One region of the Methylosinus sp. R-45379 genome, then DNA from elsewhere that is predicted to be linked to it. Evidence: riboswitches for the same ligand, from Rfam matches in the RefSeq annotation. Region 1 holds a riboswitch; the other holds the start of a gene.
The links. A riboswitch is a leader RNA that binds a small molecule or an ion and turns the genes downstream of it on or off. The one in region 1 is predicted to bind thiamine pyrophosphate.

Region 1 (3,819 bases):
CAGCCCGGACGCAATCCGTCGCCGAGCGAGAAAGAGACGTCATAGCGGCGCATGATGTCGCAGATCTCGTCGAAGCGCTCATAGAGGAAGCTCTCCGAATGTCGCGAGAGGCACCAGCGCGCCATGATCGAGCCGCCGCGCGAGACGATGCCGGTCACGCGATCGGCTGTGAGCGGCACATGGGCGAGACGCACGCCGGCGTGAATGGTGAAGTAATCGACGCCCTGCTCCGCCTGCTCGATCAGCGTGTCCTTGAACACTTCCCAATCGAGCTTGGTGGCGTCGCCGCCCACCTTCTCCAGCGCCTGATAGATCGGCACTGTGCCGATCGGCACGGGCGCGTTGCGAATGATCCAGTCGCGGATGTTATGGATATTGCGGCCGGTGGAGAGATCCATCACCGTATCGGCGCCCCAGCGGATCGCCCACACCATCTTCTCCACCTCCTCGGCGACCGAGGAGGTGATGGCCGAATTGCCGATATTGGCGTTGACCTTCACCAGGAAATTGCGGCCGATGATCATCGGCTCGGCTTCCGGATGATTGATATTGGCGGGAATGATGGCGCGCCCGCGGGCGATCTCCTCGCGCACGAACTCCGGCGTCACGAAAGCCGGAAGCGCGGCGCCGAAGCCCTCCCCCGCCTCGATCCGCTCCCCCGCCTGCGCGAAGGCGCGCTCGCGGCAGAGATTCTCGCGATGCGCGACATAGATCATCTCCTCGGTGACAATTCCGGCGCGCGCGAATTCGAGCTGCGTCACCGGCGCCGAGCCGGCGGCGCGGCGAATGGCGCGCGGCGCGGGACAGGGCGGAACCAGCCGATCCTCGCCGACGAAGCCATTGTCCTCCGGCTTCACCGCGCGGCCGTCATAGGCCTCGAGCCCGGCGCGGCCGTCGAGCCAGCGCCGCGCCGCCGGCAGGCCGGCCGAAAGATCGGGCGCGAAATCGCCACAGCTATAAGGGCCGGAGGGATCATAGACGCGCAGAGGCGCGTCGCCGGCGGAGGGGTGAAGCGCGATCTCGCGGACGGGAACGCGAATGTCCTCGCGGCCGCGCGGCGCGGAATAGAGCTTGCGCGAGGCGCCGATCGGTCCGGTGGTCACGCTCTGGGGCGTCGTCGGGCGCTTGTCCTGCACGTTCATCGTCGCGCTCCATTGGTTCGGATGGATGGGCAGCGGGCGATGAAGTCGGGCGCGCCGTCCCGAAAGATCGGGCGACGCGTCCTGCTGGCCTTCCCTCGCGCCGGCATTACCCGGATCAGGTTCGATGGGTGCTTCTCAGCCGCTCCTCTCGGAGAGGCGCCCCTCGCCATGCCGTGATTTTATCCGTGGCCTCGGATCGCGGCAAGCCCGGCCGGCCGGGCCGGTCCCGAAAAAGCGGGGACTGATTTTTCGAGCGAAACCTGGACTCGCCGCTCGGCAGAAACCGCTGTTGCAAAAACGTGACAGGATCGGAAATATCGACCAGAGCCCGGGCGACGACGCTGTCGCACGCCGCCCGCTCTGATAGATTCTCGGGCAATAGTGAGTCGTAAGGTGCGAACGCCGCCGGGTTGCCGAGTGCTTCTAAATGGCGTGTGAACGGCGACCGATCTGGGCGGGGCAATAGATAATGAACGGATTTTACTGGCGTAATCTGGCCTCGGCGGCTGCGCTCACCGTCGCTTTGACGGCTCCGTCGCTGGCGGCGGACGGCTATTTTCTGATCGGCTATGGCCCGCGTCAGAAGGCGCTGGGGGGCGCCGGCGTCGCCGATTCGCGGGACGCCATGTCGCTGTCGGTCAATCCGGCCGGCCTCGTCGATCTCGAGCGCCAGATGCAGCTCGGCCTGACCGCCCTTCTGCCGGAGCGCGGCTATTCGACCGACGGCCTGCCCAAGGTGCTCGCGCCGGGCGACGTCCGCAGCGGGCGGCCGATCTTCCCCGTGCCGCATGACGCCTATGCCTCGCCGCTCGACGCCGACTCGGCCTGGGGCACGGCGTCCTACGCCAATGGCGGCATCAACACCTCTTTCGACTTCGGCCATTACCATTCGCCGCTCGGCGGGCCATTCGGCGGCGGCTATGCGGGCGTCGATCTCGAGCAGGCCTTCACCAGCATCGGCTATGCGCGCAAGTTCGGCGCGCTGTCGCTCGGCGTCGCGCCGACGATCGCGGTGCAGACCATCAATCTGCAGGGGCTGAAGACCTTCGCGCCCTATTCCTCCGACATGTATCGCCTGTCCGACAATGGATATGACTGGTCGTTCGGCGGCGGCGTGCGGCTCGGCCTGCAGTGGCGGGTGACGGATCAGTTCCGCATCGGCGTCGCAGGCTCGACGCCCATGTTCATGACCCGCTTCGGCAAATATTCGGGCCTCTTCGCCGACCATGGCAGCTTCGATATTCCGGCCAATATCACCGCCGGCCTCGCCTATGATCTGACGCCCGATCTGACCGTCATGGCCGACTGGCGCCACATCTTCTATTCGGGCGTATCGACCGTGAGCAATGCGAGCTTCCCGGTGCTGCTCCGCTCGCTCGGTTCGTCCGGCGGCCCCGGCTTCGGCTGGAAGGACACTGATTCGGCCTCGTTCGGCGTCGAGTGGCGCATGCAGCCGGGCCTCGCGCTGCGCGCCGGCTATCATTATGTGACCAATCCGATCCCGACCAATTCGGTGACGCTCAACATTCTCGCGCCGATCATCAACGCGCATCACGTCAGCGGCGGTCTCAGCTACGCCGTCACCAAGAATTCGACGCTCGACCTCGCCGTCGTCTACGCTTTCAAGAACAATGTGCGCGGCCCCGAGGCGCTGCCGCAGACGGCGGCGACGCCATTCGGCGCCTATAACCCCGCCGCCAATGTCAATATCTGGCTGCGCGGACTCGAGATTACTGTGGGCTGGAGCTATAAATTCGACCTCGGCGACAATTCGCTGATCCCGACCCATCTCTGACGCCATTCGCGTGAGGCGAGCCTCCGGGCTCGCCCGCGAAAAGCAAAGGCCGCGGCCCGCCAGACGGCGGCCGCGGCCTTTTCGCTTTTTTCAGCCCGGCCTTTTCACATTTCTCAGCCGATGACGATCTTCGGCGGGGCGCGGAGCGATTGAGTCTCCAGCAGGGTCTTCACCTTGGCGGCGAGCTCCTTGTAGATCGCCGCATGCGGGCCTTCCGGCGCGGAGGCGACGACCGGCGTGCCGGCGTCCGAGGTCTGGCGAATGGTGAGATCGAGCGGCACCTCGCCGAGGAAGGGCACGCCCAGCGCCTCGGCGTCCTTCCGCGCGCCGCCATGGGAGAAGATGTCGGTGCGGCCGCCGCAATGCGGGCAGAGGAAATAGCTCATATTCTCGATGATGCCGAGAATGGGCGTCGAGACCTTCTGGAACATGGCCACGCCGCGGCGCGCGTCGATCAGCGCCAGATCCTGCGGCGTCGAGACGACGACCGCGCCGGCGAGCGGCACCTGCTGCGCCATGGTCAGCTGCGCGTCGCCGGTGCCGGGCGGCATGTCGACGACGAGCGCGTCCAGCTCGCCCCAGGCGACCTCGCCCAGCATCTGGCCGAGCGCCTGCGCCACCATCGGCCCGCGCCAGACCATGGGCACATCCTCCTCGACGAGAAAGCCGATGGACATGATCTTGATCCCATAGGCCTCGAGCGGGATCATCTTATTGCCGACGACCTCAGGCTTGCCGCTGAGGCCGAACAGGCGCGGCGCCGAAGGGCCGTAGATATCCGCGTCGAGCAGGCCGACGCGCCAGCCCTGCGCCGCGAGGCCGAGCGCCAGATTGGCGGAGGTTGTCGATTTTCCGACGCCGCCTTTGCCCGAGGAAACCGCG
Region 2 (3,819 bases), on a different contig from region 1:
GATCGGCGCCGCCCAGGGCATCAGCACGCGGCAGCCGGCGTCCAGCAGCTTCTCCGCGACGACGAGATCCTCGGTCGTATAGGGAAAGACGCAAAAGCCGTCATCGCTGAGGATGCGCGCCGCCTCGACCAGGCCGAAGACGTCCGGTTGCAGCGTGTCCTCCTCGCCGATCACCTCGAGCTTGATCCAGCTGGTTCCGAACAGCTCGCGCGCCATTTGCGCGGTGGCGATGGCCTCCTTGGACGTGCGGCAGCCGGCGGTGTTGGGCAGCACGCGCACGCCCAGCTCGCGAACGAGCCGCCAAAAGCTCTCGCCCGCGCGCGAGCCTCCGGCCTCCCGCCGCAGCGAGACGGTGACGATCTCCGCTCCCGCCACGCGGATCGCCTCGGCGAGTATGGCCGGCGAAGGATAGCGCGCCGTGCCGAGCAGGAAGCGGGAGGATAGGACCTCGCCGTAGAGGAGGAGAGACGCAGTCATCGCATTCGGCTGGTTCGGGGCTCGACCGGAAACCGCATCGGCCATCAGTGCAGGAACAGCTTTCCGAGCACCAGAAGCGTGAGCGTGATATTGGTCGCGAGCATCCATTTCACGGTGTTGAACTCGCCTTTCAGCAAAGCGAACTCATGCTGACGTCGCTGTTCTTCGAGTCGAAATTAGCGACGACCTCCGCGGCCTTGCGCGCTTTCTCCTCGCTCGCGCCGGCCTCTCGAAGGGCGTCGTAGATTTCCGTGACGATCGTGCTCATGACCCGACTCTAACATGGAGTTCGTGGAGGAGGTAGCAAGTTCGACAATCCCCTCACCCTCCCTGCCGCGGCGTGACGATCTCGATCGTATCGTCCTCGACCAGCAGCGTCTCGCCGCGATCCTTGCTGCGCACGAATTCCTGATTCACCGCCGTCGCGACGGTCTGCTCGCTAAAGCCCAATTCCTCGATGAGGCGTTCCAATGTGGGCGCCTCGATCTCGAGCGTCTGCCCATTCACCCTGATTCGCATTCATGACCTCCGGGAAGATATCGCCCGTGAAGAGAAAACGCGCGACGCGGCGCGCCAGCGCCGGCGCCAGAAGAAATCCATGCCGATAGAGCCCGTTCACATAGAGCGTCCGGCCCTGGCGCGAAATGCGCGGCAGATTGTCCGGGAAGGCCGGCCGCACGTCCGAGCCCGTCTCGACGATCTCCGCCTCGGCGAAAGCGGGATGAATGGCGAAAGCCGAATTGACCAGCTCGACGATGGAGCGCGCCGTGACTCGGGAGCGCTCCTCATTCTCGATCATCGTCGCGCCGACCATGAACACGCCCTCCCCGCGCGGCACCACATAGACCGGATGGCGCGGATGCAACATTCGGACGGGGCGGGACAATTCGATCTCCTCGCTGCGCAGCACGAGCATCTCGCCCTTGACGCCGCGCAGCTCCGCCAGCTCGCCGCGCGCGGCAAAGCCGCGGCAATCGACGATCCAATCCGCCTGTGGGACAGAATCGGCGCAGAGCCGGATGCGGACATTGTCCATTGTCTGCAAACGTTCGAACAGCGCCGCCATCGCCGCGCGCGGCTCGAGATGCGCCTCCTGCGGAAAATAGAGCCCGCCCGAGAAACGCCCGGCCAGCGCCGGCTCGAGCGCCGCGAGGCCATCCGCGTCCAGCCGCTCGAACCGCCGGGTGCGGCGGGAGAATTCAGTCAGCTCGGCGCGGTCGCGCGGCGGCGCGACGACGAGGCTGCCGGCGACTTTCGCGACAGGAATGTCCTTGGTCCAGAAGGCGAGCGCCTCCTCGCCGAGCGTCGCCACAATCGGCTCGGCGCTTTGCAGCTCGCACCAGGGCGCGATCATGCCGCCGGCGTAATGCGAGCAGCCGCGGCCCGGCTCCGCCGCTTTCTCGATCAGCTCGACCTCAGCGCCATGCGGCGCGCCGGCGCGGGCGATCTCGAAAGCCGCGGTCAGGCCGGCGACGCCGGCGCCGATCACGCCGATCAGCATCGATGCGGCCCGATAGGGCCGAGGAATATCAGGAACATGCGGCCTCCCTACGCCAGCGCGAACTGGATCAGGTTCGAAGGGTCGCCGAGCCGCTTTTTAAAAAAGCTATTCGGCCTCTCAGCCTCTTGCCACGCGCAAAGCGCGCCAGCGGCGAGGCTCCCCTGGGCGAGACCGAGATTTGCGCAGGAACGGCGGCGCGTCAAGCGGGGCCGCGATGGCTTTGCAGTAAGGAGGCCGGCCGTCGTCATTGCGAGCGAAGCGAAACAATCCAGAGCCGGGGGCGGCCCCTGGATCGCTTCGTCGCTGCGCTCCTCGCGATGACAGCGCTACTCCTGCGGGGCGCGGGCGGTGATCGTCAGAGCATGAACGCGCGTCGCCAGCTCCTCGGCGAGCAGCGTGTTGACGATGCGATGCCGCTCGACGAGCCTCTTGCCCGCGAACGCCTCGCTCACCACCTCGACTCGAAAATGGCTTTCGCCATCCTGGTGGTGGCCGCCATGCCCGGCGTGCTTGTCAGACTCGTCGATCACCTTCAAGGTGACGGGCGCGAGCCCTTCGGTCAGCTTCGAACGGATGCGGGCCTGGACGGCGCCGATATTGCCTTGCTCGGCCATAGTGGAATCCTCCTCGTCGCCTCGGTCCAAGCAAAATTCCCGCCGATTGAAATTGACGTCGGGTTCCGCTTGCAGCCTGCGGCCAGTCTACCATAATGCAGCGCCATGGATTTGAATTCGCCCCTCTTCGATCGTATCCGCGTGAAGCCCGAGCAGAGGCAGGAGCGCCGCGAAACTCGTTTTCGCTGCGACGCCCCCGGCTGCGAGGCCGAGGGAGCCCATCGCGCGCCCATGGGACGGCTGCGCGAGGGGCAATATTTCTGCTTCTGCCTGGAGCACGTGCGGGAATATAATAATTCATACAATTACTTCAACGGAATGAGCGACGAGGACGTCGCCCGTTACCTGAAGGACGACGCCACCACCGGCCATCGCCCCACCTGGTCCATGGGCGTGAAGCGCGGACAGGCCTCCTTCCGCGAGGACCCGCTGCGGCCCGACAATTTCGCCGATCCTATGGGCCTCTACCGGCAGCGGGCGCATCGCGCCCGGCCGCAGGCGGAGGCCAGCCCGCGCTATTCGGCGGTGACGATCAAGGCGCTGAATGCTCTCGGTCTCGATGAGACCGCCGGTGCGGAGGCGATAAAGACGCGCTATAAGGAGCTCGTCAAACGTCACCATCCCGACGCCAATGGCGGAGATCGCTCCTGCGAGGAAAGACTGCGGGAGATCATTCACGCATATAAGACGTTGCGGGCCGCCAAGCTCGTTTGAACAAGCGTTTGACCAGGCCTTGCCGGCGCGAATGTCGCGAGCGCGCGTCGGCGAAACGGAGGATCAATGTCAACCCCAAGCGACAAAGCGGCCGGGTCCGCGCCCCTGCCGGACCTCAAAGTCTCCGTGCGCCAGCTGTTCGGCATCGACTCCGATCTCGAGGTTCCCGCCTATTCCGAGCGGACCGAGCATGTCCCGGACAAGGATCCCGACTATCTCTTCGACCGCGAGACGACGCTCGCCATTCTCGCCGGTTTCGCCCGCAACCGCCGCGTCATGGTCACGGGCTATCACGGCACCGGCAAATCGACGCATATCGAGCAGGTCGCCGCGCGGCTCAACTGGCCTTGCGTGCGCGTCAATCTCGACAGCCATGTCTCGCGCATCGATCTCGTCGGCAAGGACGCGATCGTGCTGAAGGACGGCAAGCAGGTCACGGAGTTCCGCGACGGCATTCTGCCCTGGGCGCTCCAGCACAATATCGCGCTCTGCTTCGACGAATATGACGCCGGC

Region 2: it holds a riboswitch for thiamine pyrophosphate, as region 1 does, so the genes downstream of both, A1351_RS00200 (FAD-dependent oxidoreductase) here and thiC (phosphomethylpyrimidine synthase ThiC) in region 1, are expected to answer to the same signal.

The regions. Positions count from the first base shown of each region.
Region 1 is NZ_LUUM01000303.1:20,791-24,609, reverse strand. Features, by position in the region: gene thiC (phosphomethylpyrimidine synthase ThiC) at 1-1,142, opposite strand, end outside; TPP riboswitch at 1,216-1,316, opposite strand; gene A1351_RS22050 (OmpP1/FadL family transporter) at 1,612-2,937, shown strand; gene A1351_RS22045 (Mrp/NBP35 family ATP-binding protein) at 3,051-3,819, opposite strand, start outside.
Region 2 is NZ_LUUM01000001.1:38,431-42,249, forward strand. Features, by position in the region: gene A1351_RS00190 (thiazole synthase) at 1-477, opposite strand, end outside; gene A1351_RS24245 (hypothetical protein) at 608-745, opposite strand; gene thiS (sulfur carrier protein ThiS) at 799-948, opposite strand; gene A1351_RS00200 (FAD-dependent oxidoreductase) at 917-1,978, opposite strand; TPP riboswitch at 2,006-2,151, opposite strand; gene A1351_RS00205 (BolA family transcriptional regulator) at 2,305-2,592, opposite strand; gene A1351_RS00210 (J domain-containing protein) at 2,698-3,306, shown strand; gene cobS (cobaltochelatase subunit CobS) at 3,373-3,819, shown strand, end outside.